DNA from 2 places in the Neobacillus sp. GCM10023253 genome. Region 1 is predicted to be linked to the other one. Evidence: riboswitches for the same ligand, from Rfam matches in the RefSeq annotation. Region 1 holds a riboswitch; the other holds the start of a gene.
What was found. A riboswitch is a leader RNA that binds a small molecule or an ion and turns the genes downstream of it on or off. The one in region 1 is predicted to bind thiamine pyrophosphate.
Positions count from the first base shown of each region.

Region 1 (8,125 bases):
TAGCGGCATTAAAAAACCCCGGCTATTAAACCGGGATTTGCTTTGTAACTAGGTGAATGAAATTAATAATAGGTGCTTTCTGCGAAACCGCACTTTCGGCATTTCCTCATACCGTATGTTTCGGAAAATAGATGCCGGCAATGTTGCTGGATGTTTTCAATTTCCTTTTCCAAGATATGAATTTTTTGTTTTAGGATATCTATTTCTTCATTCATTTTTATTACCTTAATGGAATTCGTCTCAACGGTAAATTCTTGATCCATCATGAATAAATTCCTCCGCTTTTTTCCTCATGCCTTCTTCAATGTCCACTTCTTTACTCGCTGCCTTTTCCCGAATATCATGTGATATTCTCATCGAACAGAACTTTGGCCCGCACATGGAGCAAAAATGGGCTGTTTTTGCCCCCTCCGATGGCAATGTTTCGTCATGGTATTCCCTTGCACGCTCCGGATCCAAAGAAAGATTAAACTGGTCTTCCCATCTGAATTCGAAACGGGCTTTCGATAACGCGTTGTCTCTTTTTTGCGCACCGGGGTGCCCTTTGGCCAAATCAGCGGCATGAGCGGCAATTTTATAAGCAATGACTCCTTCCCGGACATCATCTTTGTTCGGTAAGCCCAGATGCTCTTTGGGTGTCACATAACAGAGCATCGCTGTTCCGAACCAGCCGATCATCGCTGCTCCGATTGCTGAAGTAATATGATCATATCCTGGTGCGATATCGGTGGTTAAAGGTCCTAACGTATAAAATGGAGCTTCTTTACAAATTTCCATTTGCTTATCGACGTTCTCTTTGATCATATGCATTGGTACATGACCAGGCCCTTCAATCATCACCTGCACATCATGTTTCCAGGCAATGTCTGTTAATTCTCCGAGCGTTTCAAGCTCTGCGAATTGTGCTTCATCATTTGCATCGGCAATACTGCCTGGACGGAGCCCGTCTCCAAGAGAAACAGAGATATCATATTGTTTCAGGATTTCACATATTTCTTCAAAATGAGTATAGAGGAAATTCTCCTTATGATGAGCCAAGCACCATTGCGCCAAAATCGAGCCGCCGCGGGATACAATGCCCGTTGTCCGTTTTGCCGTTAAAGGAATATATCGCAGCAAAACGCCGGCATGGATCGTAAAATAATCGACGCCTTGTTCCGCCTGTTCAATTAAAGTATCACGGTAAATTTCCCATGTTAAATTCTCGGCAATCCCATTTACCTTCTCGAGTGCCTGATAGATTGGGACCGTTCCAACTGGTACGGGAGAATTGCGAATGATCCATTCTCTCGTTGTATGAATATTTTTTCCCGTTGATAAATCCATGATGGTGTCGGCGCCCCAGCGAGTTGCCCACGTCATTTTTTCAACCTCTTCCTCTATAGAGGAGGTAACAGCCGAATTCCCGATATTTGCATTAATTTTCACATGAAAGTTTCGTCCTATAATCATCGGTTCGCTTTCTGGGTGATTGATATTGGCTGGGATAATCGCTCTCCCGCTGGCAACTTCCGCACGAACAAATTCCGGTTCCCTATGTTCACGAATGGCTATGTACTCCATTTCAGGGGTAATAATGCCTTTTTTGGCATAATGCATCTGGGTGACATTTTTTCCTGCTTTAGCTTTTAGGGGTGTTTTATTTACATTGGGATACCATTCAAGCGATGCACGTTGGTCCCCTTCATGGTATCCGTTATCCTTGGCCTTTATTTCTCTTCCAACATATGCCTCCACATCATTCCGCTCGAGAATCCAATTCTTACGTAATGCTGGAAGTCCGCTTTGAATATCGACCTGATAATTCAAATCTGTGTAGGGGCCGCTCGTATCATAGACCCGAACAGGCTCATTTTCTTCTTCTCCAAAAGCAGCAACGGTTCGACTAAGTTGAATTTCTCTCATCGGAACCTTAAGATCGGGTCTTGCCCCTTCGACATATACCTTTTTACTTCCAGTGAATTGTGATTTTAACTCGATGTTCCCTTCCACTTGCTTCTGCATGTAACTTCCTCCTTCAAAATGGTTTGATTTTGCACTCTGGGAGTTACAGCGCAGTTCATTACTGGAAAGTAATGGAGGACAATACAAAAAGGTTCTGTTTTCACAGAACCTGATTTTTTCATCCAAAAGTAGCGGTACCCAAATTAAACACAGACACCTTTGATACTACTTCCCTACGCTGGTATAATCCAGATCAGGTTCAAAGGGTCAAAGAATTTATGCATTCTTCTCTCAGTCCGAGCCATCGGACCCCCCCAGTAGAGCATTTCAAACAATATTAAGTTATAATCTTACATTCGTAAATATATCAGAAATTTTTGAAAATGAAAAGCCTTTTGGTAAACTTTGTGGTTATCGGAACAGATAATTCTCATAACTGTTTTTCAAACTTTCACCTTTTGTTCATAGTTTGTTCATATCTGGAGGGTAAGATAAGAGTGTGAAAAGGACAATCTCAGTCACACTTTTTCATAACCCCCCCTTTTAATATATCGTGTTGGATCCGGCAATCGGCCGGGTCCTATTTTTTTGCTTAATGTGCGGAATCTGGCAGGCGGGCCAGATTCTTTTTTTTGAAAAAAACACAAAAAAAAAGAGGAAAGTATCCCCTTCCCCTTACTTACAGTTTCAATATTAAGAATTTGTCTTTTCTTTTGAGTTAGTGGACTCGTCTTCTTTGCTCTTGCCGTCGTCCGTTTCCTTATCGGAAGACTGGTCGTCGGAGCCAGCTGGATCCTCCAACTCCTGCTGCTTTTTTTCGCTAGGAGTTGTTTGCATAGATTCCTTGCTGTTTGAAGGAGTCGCTTCTTGTAAAGTGCTTACCGGTTTGTCGATATACTTACTAGGGTTAACCGCGACGCCATCCTTACGAATTTCAAAATGGACGTGTGTTCCAGCTTTTTCATTGAACATGCTTTGCCCAGCCTTGGCAAGAACATCTCCCTGTTTTACCTTGTCGCCAACTTCAACTTTAATGTCTTTCACAGACTGATATTGTGTTACAATACCTTTGTCGTGTTCAATTTCGATGACATTTCCAAGCACCGCGTCTTCTTCAACACGAGTGACAGTTCCGCTGAGTGATGCTAATACATCAAACGTTTCGCCGTCCTTCATGGTGATGTCGACACCAGTATTTGGGTTGTATGTGTTCTCGTAGAATACTAATGCGGCTTCCTGGTCTTCAGCTTTGGCTGTGAAATCATAGAACTTTGTCTTGATCACTGCTGATGCTGCATCCTTCACCGGCATTTTGACGTTTTCTAAAGCCGAGTTAACTTCAACTGCAGGCGGGTTGGTCTTTTTGCCAGTAATATCAGTAGACTTGTAATCGTATTTGTCTGAGTCTCCTGCACTGGACTGATACCAAAGAACACCTGTTAAAATGATTGCTGCACTTGCGATATAGATGGCTGGAAATACCCAACGCTTCTTGAAAAAGCGTTTTACGCTGGAACTTTGAGAAGATCGTTTGTTTTCTTCCTCTCTCATTTTCATCACCTCAGCAATCATTCTGAACAGATAACTAGAATTATATACACTAGTCTGAAAAAAATTTTATTTTTTGTAATCGCCTGCGTTTTTATGCATCTTTTTGAAAAATTTTTAGGGGGAATTGTTTCATGAAAGCTTTAAAATGGGTGCTGCGGGTCCTGCCCGTGCTTTATATGGCAGCCATCTTTATTCAATCGAGCCTGCCATCGGACCACTTCGTGCGCCTGCCCGATTCGAATATTGACCACACTATTAAAGAATCGTTGCATTTAATAGAGTTTGCGATTTTATATGTATTACTAGTCCTCGCATGTTTGACGTTTAGACGCGGTGACGCTGACCTGCGCAGCAATGCTGTCGCCGGTTTCAGTTTTACACCAGGCTGGAACTTGGCCTGTGCCCTGTTTGCGGCCTTCTACGGCATCAGTGACGAAATCCACCAATCGTTCTATCCATACCGCTCCGCGTCGCTATTTGACCTGTTTAAGGACTTCCTCGGCATCAGCGTCTGCTACTATTTTATTCGCGGTGCGCTGTTTAAGGGTAAATTTGAGGGGCTGGCGAAGCTGCTAGGCCGCGTTCGGTCTGTTTCTTAAACCACTGCTGGTTGGCGGTGGTTTTACTTTTTCGAAAAAATATAAGGCGGCTGATGATAGACGCGGTCTTTAAACTTGCCAGTGTACGGCAATTTCATAGATTTAAGAATCTTTCTGGCTACATGGATTGAATTTAGATGGAGGAAAGCACGAAGTTCCGAATTGGTTATTGTAGGTTTAATTAAAAGAAAGTAATCATGGATCGCTTGTATGTGCGCAGTTTTAGAATTTGCCTCACATCTCGGACAACACCAAATTCCATTTTTATATACCATTGCGAGAAAAAAGCATTCGGGACATTGAACACCTGTAAGAACATCCATTGGAGTAAGGTGAAACATTTGAAGAATATCGGGGTCTTCGGGTGTGTGATTTGTTAATAGGAGACGTTTAATTTTTTTTATATCTTTGTCACTCAGCTTGTCCGTTTTGTAGTAGCCTGCCAGTTGCTCTATCTTATCCATGAGGCATTCGCTGTTGCAAAGATGGTGAACAATCCTATCATCGCGTGATTCTAGTCTAATGATTGTTTTTTCATTTGTATTTACAACAAAGTATTGCAGCGGTATATCCGGACAATTGTGCTCCTTCAGCCATTTTTGCAGCTTAATGATCTGCAGCCTTGCCTGCAATATAGGATTTTTGATTCTTTCCTCTACACCATTCTTTTTACAAAATACTTGATTGAAATCTTTTTTATAAGTGATTTCCCCCGACCTGTTTTTCGATTCGAGGCTAAATCCAAAGGATGGAGAGAGGATGAAGGTGTCGATTTGAAAGAAGTATTTGCCTAGTTTAAGGCGGAGCCCATTAAAAATGTGATACCTTGAGTCAGACAGCATACTCAAGTGAAATTCCAGTGAACGTTCACCCTTTTCCCCAGCCTTCTTGGTACGTAATTTCTCCGTCACATCAGGTTTTGTTGGATGATTAGGGGTAATTCTTCTTAAAAGTGCCTCACATTTAAGAATGGTCCGCGAAATATCATAGTCTTTCTCACGCAAATGCATCATTCCTTTCTAAAATTACTATCCAAACCTTTTACTCCAAAAATCGACAATTACTTTGACAACTTTTTGAATTTTTAGACTAGGGATATTGCTGCTAGTTGGTTTACTCGTCTAATTTTGTGATTTACTCGTCTAATATTGACTTTTACTCGCCAACATTTGCGATTTACTCGCCCAAATCTGGATTTTACTCGCCAACCAGGATCTAAACATGAAAAAAGCCAGGCGGTCAGCCTGGCGCAGGTAACTTTCTGCTATTTTATGATCTCCACCCATCTTTTTTAATTACCTATTTTAAAATTCAACCGCCACTCCACCTGTTTTTTCCTTAAATATGGATATCTCACTTCGAATTAGGTCATTTTTAGATTACCTTTTTCCATTTACTCGTCACTTTGCCCAGTTTACTCGCCTAAAACTAAAATTTACTCGCCAACTTTTGCGATTTACTCGCCCAAATCTAAATTTTACTCGTCGACAACCAATTAATTACACCCAGCACCCACACAAAAAAGCCAGGCACCCCCACACGCCTGGCTTCCACACACACACCCTATTTCTTCGCCGTAATCGTCGCCATCATGTTCTCCGCCGAGGTGACCTCTACGCCCTTGTAGTAGTACTGGACGATATCCTTGTAGTTCTTGCCCTCCGCGGCCATTCCGTTCGCGCCGTACTGGCTCATGCCCACGCCGTGGCCATTGCCGCGTGTGGTGATCACAATATTATTCCCCTTACGCTCCCACGAAAAGTCGGATGACTTCAAGTCCAACTTATCGCGGATGTTTCTTCCGGTCAATACCTTGCCATTAAAGTCAACCTTCGCCACGCGCTTGCCCTCGGTCCGGGCGACAATTTTTCCAAGCGCATTACTTGACCCTATTTTCACGCCAAGCCGTGATTCAAACTCTTTCACGGTTACAACCTTCTGATTGGTGAATTTAGGGGAATCCTTATCCCAAGGACTTGAAACACTTCGCAAATACGGGATACTTCCAGACCAGTAGTCCTCCGAGTTCTCCGTAAAGCCGTTGCTGGTGGAGAAAAACAACGCATCAATTGGCTCGCCATTATAAGTCAAAATCTGTCCGCTCGTTGACCGAACAGCCTCCATAATCTTTTTCTTTTTCCATTCATAATCTTTTCCCCAGTTCTTCCTTTGCTGAGCGTCATCTATGTAGGCTTGATGGAGCTGTGGGGTGTCCGTTACCTGCGAACCTTTTGGGGCACCAATCGTATCCCCTTTAACCAACCGATTAACAATATACGTCCTCGCCGTCAGCGCCTGGGCCTTGAGCGCCTCCTCATTGAAATCCGCCGGCATCTCGGCAGCGACTACCCCAACAAGGTAATCCTCCAATGGGGTTTCTTCAATCGCAGATTTGGCGGTGCGGAACACGGCCACGTCAATTGCCGCGTCAGAGGATGGGGAAGTAGTTTCCTGCGCCGCCGGCTGCTTCTTGGCGAGATCCTCGCCCAGCTTGCCGCTCGCCTTCTCGCTCGAAAAAGGCAATACCAACACAGCGGGGATAATCAGTGTCAAGGCAATAAGAAATGCTGCTAGTACGATGAGTGGTTTGATATTTTTCATGATTGTGCCTCCAGTTTGTAAATTCACAGCCCACTTGCGCCCGGGATGCGTCACATTACAACATATGGAGGCAGACAAGCATTTATTACTTCTTTTTCAAAAAATCAACTCGTTGAAAAGTTATCCACAAATCACAGAGTTATTCGACTTATCCACAGAGTTATCAGACACAATTGGGTATAATTCCACGTTATTTATAATAAAAACCGAAACCGCTTGTGGACAACCCGCAACACCCCCTAAACAGACACAAAAAAACAGGACCCGTTATTCCAGGCCCCGTTGCTTTGGTTGTGTTCAGTTGTACCCTTAAAATAGGATTTAAGCTGAGTATAGAACTAAACACCCGCGGCATTTAGTCCAATTTTAAAATGGAACTTTGCACGCCCCTTAGGCATTTAGATCCGTAACATATTTTCCAAGTTCGATAAAGGTTTCATCTGCTTCCTTCACACGCTCGATGTCAGCACCTAAGCCGGCAAGCTTTTCGTGGAAATTCACGTAGCCGCGGTCCAAATGCTTCAATTCAGTTACGCGTGTTACACCTTCAGCAACCAGCCCGGTTAAAATCAGTGCAGCTGCAGCACGAAGGTCTGTTGCCGCCACTTCGGCGCCTTGTAAGTTAGAAGGACCATTTAAAATCACAGAACGACCTTCAATTTTTACATCGGCATTCATGCGGCGGAATTCCTCAACATGCATAAAACGATTTTCAAACACAGTTTCCGTAATCATTGACGTGCCATCTGCACAAAGCAGCAAAGCCATCATCTGTGACTGCATATCAGTCGGGAAGCCTGGATGCGGCATGGTTTTGATGTCGACCGCCTTCAAGCGCTCAGGCCCGATGACGCGAACGCCATCCTCTTCCTCAATAATCGTCACACCCATCTCCTCCATTTTCGCAATCAATGAAGAAAGATGTTCCGGAACTGCACCCTTTACAAGCACATTTCCGCCCGTAATCGCAGCCGCCGTCATGAACGTGCCTGCCTCGATCCGGTCCGGAATAATATTGTGGTCCGCGCCAAACAACACATCGACACCCTCGATGCGAAGCGTACCAGTGCCGGCACCCTTCACGCGCGCACCCATTTTATTTAAAAAGTTAGCTAAATCAACGATTTCTGGTTCTTTTGCGGCATTTTCAATTGTAGTTGTACCTACAGCCAACGTTGCCGCCATCATAATGTTTTCAGTAGCGCCAACACTTGGGAAATCTAAATAAACCTTTGCTCCATGCAGACGGCCTTCAACCTCCGCCTCGATAAAGCCATTGCCCACCTTGACCTTCGCACCCATGGCTTCAAAACCCTTCAAATGCTGGTCAATCGGCCGGGATCCAATCGCACAACCGCCAGGCAAAGCCACCCGGGCACGGCCATTACGTGCAAGAAGTGATCCCATGACAAGCACAGACGCGCGCATTT
Region 1 is NZ_JBHSHV010000027.1:246,326-254,450, reverse strand. Features, by position in the region: gene ACFPA1_RS24775 (hypothetical protein) at 63-266, opposite strand; gene thiC (phosphomethylpyrimidine synthase ThiC) at 241-2,004, opposite strand; TPP riboswitch at 2,158-2,270, opposite strand; gene ACFPA1_RS24765 (peptidoglycan DD-metalloendopeptidase family protein) at 2,638-3,495, opposite strand; gene ACFPA1_RS24760 (VanZ family protein) at 3,627-4,094, shown strand; gene ACFPA1_RS24755 (nuclease-related domain-containing protein) at 4,118-5,098, opposite strand; gene spoIID (stage II sporulation protein D) at 5,658-6,695, opposite strand; gene murA (UDP-N-acetylglucosamine 1-carboxyvinyltransferase) at 7,086-8,125, opposite strand, start outside.

Region 2 (8,125 bases), on a different contig from region 1:
TGAATATAACGGAATTGAGGTGTGGGAATGAAAGCAGTTGTGTCCACAAAGTACGGTACTCCCGATGTTCTTATTTTAGGAGAGGTAGAAAAACCTATGCCTAAAGATGATCAGGTACTAGTAAAGGTCCACGCAGCATCTTTGAATTTTGGCAATCTAGTTCTTTTAAAAGGTGAACCGTTCTTAGCACGCTTTGCTTTTGGTCTGCTAAAACCAAAATACTCCATACCCGGAGGCGACATAGCAGGCCAGGTTGAGGCAGTAGGCAAAGATGTTACCCAGTTTCAACCAGGACAAGAGGTGTTTGGAGACCTATCCGCCTGTGGTTGGGGCGGTTTTGCTGAATATGTATCTGTTCCAGAAAAAGCATTAGCGTTAAAGCCGGAAAAACTGTCATTTGAGGAAGCCGCGGCGGTACCAATGGCAGCGGTCACAGCCTTACAAAGCATGCGCGATAAGGGTAAGATTCAAGCAGGACAAAAGGTTTTAGTCAATGGGGCGTCTGGCGGTGTAGGGACTTTCGCCGTTCAGATTGCCAAGTCCTTTGGTGCAGAGGTAACGGGGGTTTGCAGCACAAGAAATATAGATATTTTGCAGTCACTCGGTGCTGATCATGTGATTGATTATACAAAAGAGGATTTTACTAAAAAAATGACAAAATATGATCTGATTCTTGGGGTGAACGGACATCATCCGATTACTGATTATAAACAGGCCTTAACGAATAATGGAATTTTCGTTCATGTAGGAGGTTCAGGGGCTCAAATGTTTCAAGCAATGACGCTGGGGCCTTGGTTCTCCCTCTTTGGAAATAAAAAAATGGGCAGCTTTTTACAGAGGCAGAACCAAAGTGATTTAAATTTCATAAAAGAGCTTATCGAAGCTGGAAAAATTACACCAGTCATTGATAAAAGGTTTAAATTAAGTGAAATTCAGGAAGCATTCAAGTATTTTGAACAAGGGCATGCTCAAGGTAAGGTAGTTATTACAATTTGAAAACTATTAATTAAAAAATGCACCGTTTTTGCGGTACTTTTTAATTCTAATTCTGTTTAATAGGAAATGTAAGTTGAAAGGTAGTTAAGTGATTATCTGATATACATTCTATTTCACCGTGATGTTTCTCAACAATATTCTTACAAACGAATAAGCCGATACCTGTGCCTAGTTTCTTAGTAGTGAAGAAGGGTTCGAAAATTAATTGTACTGCTTCAAGATCGATAGTGGGGCCATTATTAGAAATACGAATTTTGATTTGGTGATCTTCTATATTTGTTTGAATATCAATTTTTCGCAGATTTTCTTCTTCACACACAGCGTCAACTGCATTTATTAATAGGTTTAGAAAAACTTGTTTTAACTCATTCCGATCGCCAGTAATACAAATATCAGCATCGATATTTGTATGAATTTGGACATTGCCATCGACGATGCTTGGATATAGGAAATCAAGCACTTCTTCTATTAATAAATGGATGGTAATGTCTTCATTCTGGCTTTCTGCCAGCGTGTTCAGTTTTGATGTATGAAGGAACTGAGTAATTCTGAACTTAAGTTGATCTAATTCTTGGCTGACGACATCTAAATATGGTAGATTAGGATGCTCGTGCTTTAATAGTTTTATAAAGCCCATAACGGAAGTGAGCGGGTTGCGAAATTCATGAACAAAGCTAGAAGACATTTGTCCAAGAATCGCCAACCGGTCCTTATGTGTTTGGGAAATAAATAAATTTTGTTCTTGTAGTTTCTTATCTTTGATTTCGGTGTACTTAGAAACAGCATAGAAACAGAATAAATCGAACTGTTTATTGACCAAGTCAATAATTGTCTGGAAATCTTCAGGCATGAGTCCGGAAAGGTTTAGGTATTTAATAATAATACTCCTACCCAGATTAACATTATAAACAAACTCCCCAATATTGATATTGGCCTCGACCCGTTCCAGGGCTACTTTGTGCGCCAATAATTTAACATCTTCTTCCGAGAATCCATTTAACATAGAATTTGTTATGAGATGGTACATTAAATGACCGTTCTTTAATATTAGCTCTGGTTTATCCCGGTAATGATGGATAATAATTTGCTCTTCCCAAAAATGTATAAACTTTTGTTCATTCTCAATTAGAAATTGGCCAACTTTTTTATCCATACACAGCCTGCTTTCCACTATTATAATGAGATTATAGCATAAAGTTTGAGGCATAGGGACGGTTCTCGTGCCTCAAAATAGGTGTAAATAAGAAATATTTCAAAGCAATTTGATGAAATGTACGAGCAAATATTAAGTTTGAAATGTTTGACTTTTTAGAATAAAATGTTACCATATATCCATATAAGGTAATCTTTTTAAATGAATATGAATCAAATCCGCTAGAGGTGCCTTTTTGAAAAGGCTGAGATTGAAGTGTGACTTCGGGACTCTATGAACCTGATCTGGTTAATGCCAGCGTAGGGAAGTGGACAACGGGATTTTTGGAGAGCAAAATTTTTATTTCTAAATTTCGGCCACTTTCTTACAAAAGGAAGTGGCTTTTTGTATTGCTTGTTTTGCGCTTCCTTAGACCAGCGAAATCCATTCAAAGGGGGGGAGTTGTATTTTTACTAGTCTAAAAGAAAAAGAGTTGCATCTTATATCCAATGGTAAAATGTCGATCCACCGATTGGCTGAAATAGCGAAGGATATTCATCCATTTGTAACTGCGCTACACTTGCGGGAAAAACAAAAATCAGCAAAGGAACTTTTTCAAGCAGTCGAACTTTTAACAAATGAAAACGTCCCTCCATCAAAAATCGTGATTAACGATCGGGTAGATGTTGCAATCGCGGCAAAGGCCCTTGGTGTTCAATTAGCCTATCATAGTTTAGATACAGCCTGTGTAAAGGAGCATTTTCCTCAACTTAGGGTCGGGACTTCCATTCACTCCTATGAAGAAGGACAAAATGCAAAAGAGAATGGAGCTGATTTCGTTCTATACGGTCATGTCTTCCCTTCGCAATCAAAACCAGGAAAGACCCCAAAAGGGCTAGAGGAATTAACACGGCTGTCACAGCTGAACATTCCGGTGATTGCCATTGGCGGGATAACGCAGGAGAATACGGAAGAGGTCCTACAGGCAGGGGCAACGGGTATCGCTGTCATGTCAGGTGTTTTAGATGCCCGGGACCCCTTATTAGCCGTAAAGTCTTACATACATGCATTTAGAGATGGAGGTGGGAAATATGGATCATACATTTGATGTTGCCATAATTGGAGGTGGTGTTAATGGAGCCTCGATTGCCAATCAGTTATCAAAGCTAGGAAGAAAAGTCATCATTATTGAGAAAGAACAAATCGGCTGCCAAGCATCAAGTGCTGCCGCCGGAATGCTGGCTGCGCAAGCTGAACTTGAATATGACGGTCCATTATTTCAGTTGGCGATAAAAAGTCAAGCAATGTTTTCGGCTCTCGCTAATGAATTATTGGAAACTACTGGTGTGGACATCGAGTTTGTCAATAAAGGGATGTTAAAAATTGCAGAAACCGAAGACATAGCAGAAGAAGTAAAAAAACAGGTCACCTTTCAAAAGAAATGGGATCCAACCATAAAATGGCTGGATGCGAAGGAATTACGAGAAATGGAACCGTCACTTTCACCAAGCGTACCTGGAGCGATGTATCTCCCGAACGATGGGCATGTACAGCCTGCAAAGTTAACGCAGGCGTTCGCAAAAGCGGCGGTCCATTTTGGTGCTAAAATACTTGAAAACACCGAAGTGCTATCTTTTCTTTATCAAAACGGTCAGGTGATAGGGGTGCAAACCACGAACGGAACCATCCTTAGTGATAACTTTGTTGTTGCGGCCGGTGCTTGGGCGGCCCAATTAATGCGTGAATCTGGTTTAGAGATGAACCTGTATCCTGTTAAAGGTGAGTGCTTTTCCGTTAAAACAGAAAGGCCAATTATCAATAGAACCATTTTTTCAGATAAACGCTGCTATCTTGTACCAAAAAAGAATGGAGAAATTTATATTGGTGCGACGATGATTGAACATACATTCGATAAAAAGGTAACAGCAAAAGGGATTGCCACTTTACTGGAAAGAGCAACCCAAATCATACCGCAAATTAAAGAGGCAGCGTGGGAGCGGGTGTGGGCTGGAATTCGGCCACAGACAGGTGATGGACTGCCTTACATTGGCGCGCATCCGAGGTGGAAGAATTTGTTTGTGGCAGCAGGGCATTTCCGCAATGGGATTCTACTTAGCCCGATTACAGGGAAACTAGTGGCTGAATTAATCGAAGGCAGACTGAAAGATGAGAATCTGCTATCAGCTTTCCGGCTCGACAGAAATATGTTGGTAGGAGGTAAACCATGAAGGTATTCTTAAATGGCGAATGGACCCAATTATCAGACAGTATGGTATTTGTTTCAGATGTTCTTCAGCATTTTGAAATCCATGATAAAGTCGTTGTGGTCGAAGTAAACGGTGAAATTTTAACCAAGCTGGAACACCAAAGTACTAGACTAGCAGATAAAGACCGAATTGAAATAGTCCATTTTGTAGGAGGCGGTTGATATGTTAAAAATTGGTCCATTATCCTTCCAATCTCGTTTATTGCTTGGGACAGGGAAGTATCCAAGCTTTGACATCCAAAAGCAGGCGGTCGAAGTGTCCGAAGCAGAAATCCTTACATTTGCAGTAAGACGGATGAATATTTTTGAAGCTAGCCAGCCGAATTTTTTAGAGCAGCTAGATACCAATAAATATAAGCTGTTGCCAAACACTGCAGGAGCGAAAACAGCTGCAGAGGCTGTCCGAATCGCTAAGTTAGCGAAAGCATCAGGCTTATGCGACATGATTAAAGTGGAAGTGATCGGCTGTGATAAAACGTTACTTCCTGACCCGATTGAAACGCTAAAGGCCACCGAAGAATTGGTGAAGGAGGGCTTTATTGTACTCCCTTATACCTCTGACGATGTGGTGCTAGCCCGGAAACTTCAAGAAGCAGGCTGCCATGCTGTCATGCCAGGGGCGTCCCCAATAGGATCTGGGCAGGGTATTATCAATCCGGTAAACCTCCAGTTTATTATCGAACAAGCCGTTGTACCAGTGATTGTCGATGCGGGAATCGGCTCACCAGGCGATGCCGCTTATGCGATGGAGCTAGGAGCAGACGGTGTGTTATTAAATACCGCAGTTTCAGCAGCAAAGGATCCGGTTAAAATGGCAAAAGCGATGAAATTGGTGATTGAAGCGGGAAGGCTTGGTTATGAAGCGGGCAGAATCGAGAAAAAGCGATATGCGACAGCCAGCAGCCCTAAGGAAGGAATGAGTATCGGGTGAATAATCGATACTCTAGGCAAGAGTTGTTTCCGCCGATAGGAAAAGACGGCCAGCAGCAAATTTCCAATAAACACGTACTCATCATTGGAGTTGGAGCACTTGGATCTGCAAGTGCCGAAGCACTCGTCCGGGCTGGCATCGGCAAAATCACCATCGTGGATCGTGATTATGTCGAGTGGTCCAATTTACAGCGGCAGCAGTTATTTACAGAGGAAGATGCGAAAAATCGAATTCCAAAAGTGATCGCGGCCAAAAATCGGTTAACAGCGATAAACTCATCTGTGAACATTGTGGCCATCATTGCAGATGCTTCAGCCCTAGAGCTTGAAGACTGGGCAAAAGAAGCAGATCTGATGATGGATGCAACGGATAATTTTGAAACAAGAATGATGATAAATGATGTCTCGCAAAAAGCCGGAGTTCCCTGGATTTACGGTGCTTGTGTGGGCAGCTACGGCATTTCCTACACGATCATTCCTGGAAAAACGCCTTGCCTTTCTTGTTTGCTTGAAACAGTTCCTTTGGGAGGGTTAACCTGTGACACGGCCGGAATAATTAGTCCAGCCGTAAACATGGTTGTCTCGTTCCAAATAAGTGAAGCATTGAAAATCTTGGTCGGAGATGTGGACTCATTAAGAAACAAGCTCGTTTCCTTTGATTTATGGAAAAATCAATATAGCGCCATTCAAGTAGACAAGTTGAAAAAGATGGATTGTCCTTCTTGCGGGCCGCAGCGCTCGTACCCTTATTTATCCTTTGAAAATCAAACAAAAACGGCGGTCCTTTGTGGAAGGGATTCGGTTCAAATACGTCCCTCCGTTCCAATGGTGCGCGACCTTGAAACGTTAGAAAAAATATTGGAGAAACAAACTGGAGCTGTACAGAGAAACCCGTACCTTCTCTCCTATACCGTGAATGCTAACCGCTTAGTCATTTTTAAAGACGGAAGAGTTTTGGTACACGGCACGAAGGATGTTTCGGAAGCGAGAGCGATGTACCATAAATATTTGGGGTAAAGGGTAGTGAAACGATCGGGAAATTAATTGTCACTAAGTGAACCTATTTAAAGAAAAACTTTATCAAGAAGGCGATGTTCACAAGGAGCATCGCCCTTTCCCTATTTTATAACTCACTGCTTTTCAGTTCTTCCTTAACCATTTCGTCTAACCGCTCTATCATTTTTATGGCTCTATCTCGATCCATTTTTCGATAGTGGTGCATTCCGCCTTGCTCCTCGTCCATCTCATCGGCTAATTTGACGATTTCTTGCAACGGGGTCCGGTTGATAAAACCTTCCGGCATGTAAGAATCCGTATGGAATAAGACGGCCAGTGCGATTTCTTTGGCTATAATCGGATTTTCTCCCAACCGGATCAATAATTTATGGGCCCTTTCCGCACCCTTAATTGCATGTATATCATTTTGTTTATATAAATCATAATCCCATTTGCCGTTGCGATACCAAGTGTAATGACCCATATCGTGCAGCAATGCTGCTTTTGTTGCCAGATCAACGGAAACGCCGCGTTCTTTTGCCAACTTAAAGGCATGGTAGGCACAAGCAATAGCATGTACAATTCCAGACCGGCTCAAATATTTTTTTGCAATATGATGATTGAAAATTTGAATTAATGTTACCTCTCTCATTTTAATCACCTTCTTAAAAATTGTTATTTTGTATTATAAAACAATTAATGTTGTTTTGTTAGAAAAAGTTTGTGATTATAAGGAAAAATGTTTTGGTAGCTGATATATTTGAGACAGCGGGGAAACCAAGAGGGGATTTAACCTATTTTCTCTTTTACTTTTCATAAAATTCTGTTAGAATCACTCAGATAGGAGGTGTCTTACATGAGTAACAACTTAACCGAACTACTAGGTCCTCCATACGATCAACTTATGGATGCCAAGGTAGATAAAAGTCCTAGTGAAGTCGTGATTACGAATAACGATGGCGAAACTTATTACATAATTTCGGCTGAAGAATACGAAAATGGTCCGAAACAACAAGGGTATAAAATCGTTGTGGCAGATGGGGAGTAATTTTTTACTCCTCTTTTTTATTTTTTGATTTCAATTTCAAAAATATCCTTCAATCAAATTTCTTCCATGTTCATTTTTTGGACGAATAAACGGAATAATAAGTGTGGAGGTGATTGTATTGGAAAAAGAAAACAAATTTCCTGAAGTGATGAATGATATGGGGACACCCGCTGAAATGAGCCCTGTCAAAGACATAACGGATGCAGATTCAAAGGCACCAATGGTCGAAGTTAATCAACCGATTGATGCACAAGATCCACTTGAAATAAGAAGCCGCGGGTCAGTGACTGTTTTATAAACCAAAAATAAAAACAGGTAAAACAAAAAGTTTTACCTGTTAAGAGAACTTTTATTAAAATTTGCACATGAAATGGCTGTAAGCCAGGTTTTGTTCTTCCGTACTGCAAACAGCGTCAAGCCTCGTACAGGAAGCAGTAGTCATCTATCTATCAACCATTGGTTGATCCATCCGTTAGGTTCATTTCCCGCAGGATGATGCCCCGACCAAAATTTGGGTTGCTCGCTCGTGGGGTTTACCCGTTCCACCTTTTCCGTTTCCAGAAAAGCATCGTCACTGTGGCACTTTCAGGTTATTCTCAGCATATCTCTAGAGACTTAGCATGATTTCACCGCCGTCAGCCAATATCAAGATTGACTGCCCACCTTTGCAGATGGCACGAACACTACAGGCATCTCAGCACTGTGCGAGCCTGGACTTTCCTCAGCTCCTATAAAGGAACCGCGACTACTCACCATT
Region 2 is NZ_JBHSHV010000015.1:172,270-180,394, forward strand. Features, by position in the region: gene ACFPA1_RS19455 (NAD(P)-dependent alcohol dehydrogenase) at 28-996, shown strand; gene ACFPA1_RS19460 (histidine kinase N-terminal domain-containing protein) at 1,043-2,149, opposite strand; TPP riboswitch at 2,363-2,472, shown strand; gene ACFPA1_RS19465 (thiamine phosphate synthase) at 2,622-3,236, shown strand; gene thiO (glycine oxidase ThiO) at 3,220-4,356, shown strand; gene thiS (sulfur carrier protein ThiS) at 4,353-4,556, shown strand; gene ACFPA1_RS19480 (thiazole synthase) at 4,558-5,325, shown strand; gene ACFPA1_RS19485 (thiazole biosynthesis adenylyltransferase ThiF) at 5,322-6,341, shown strand; gene ACFPA1_RS19490 (HD domain-containing protein) at 6,448-6,972, opposite strand; gene ACFPA1_RS19495 (hypothetical protein) at 7,177-7,368, shown strand; gene ACFPA1_RS19500 (hypothetical protein) at 7,487-7,666, shown strand; RNA gene rnpB (RNase P RNA component class B) at 7,741-8,125, opposite strand.
Region 2: another riboswitch for thiamine pyrophosphate. It lies ahead of ACFPA1_RS19465 (thiamine phosphate synthase); the one in region 1 lies ahead of thiC (phosphomethylpyrimidine synthase ThiC).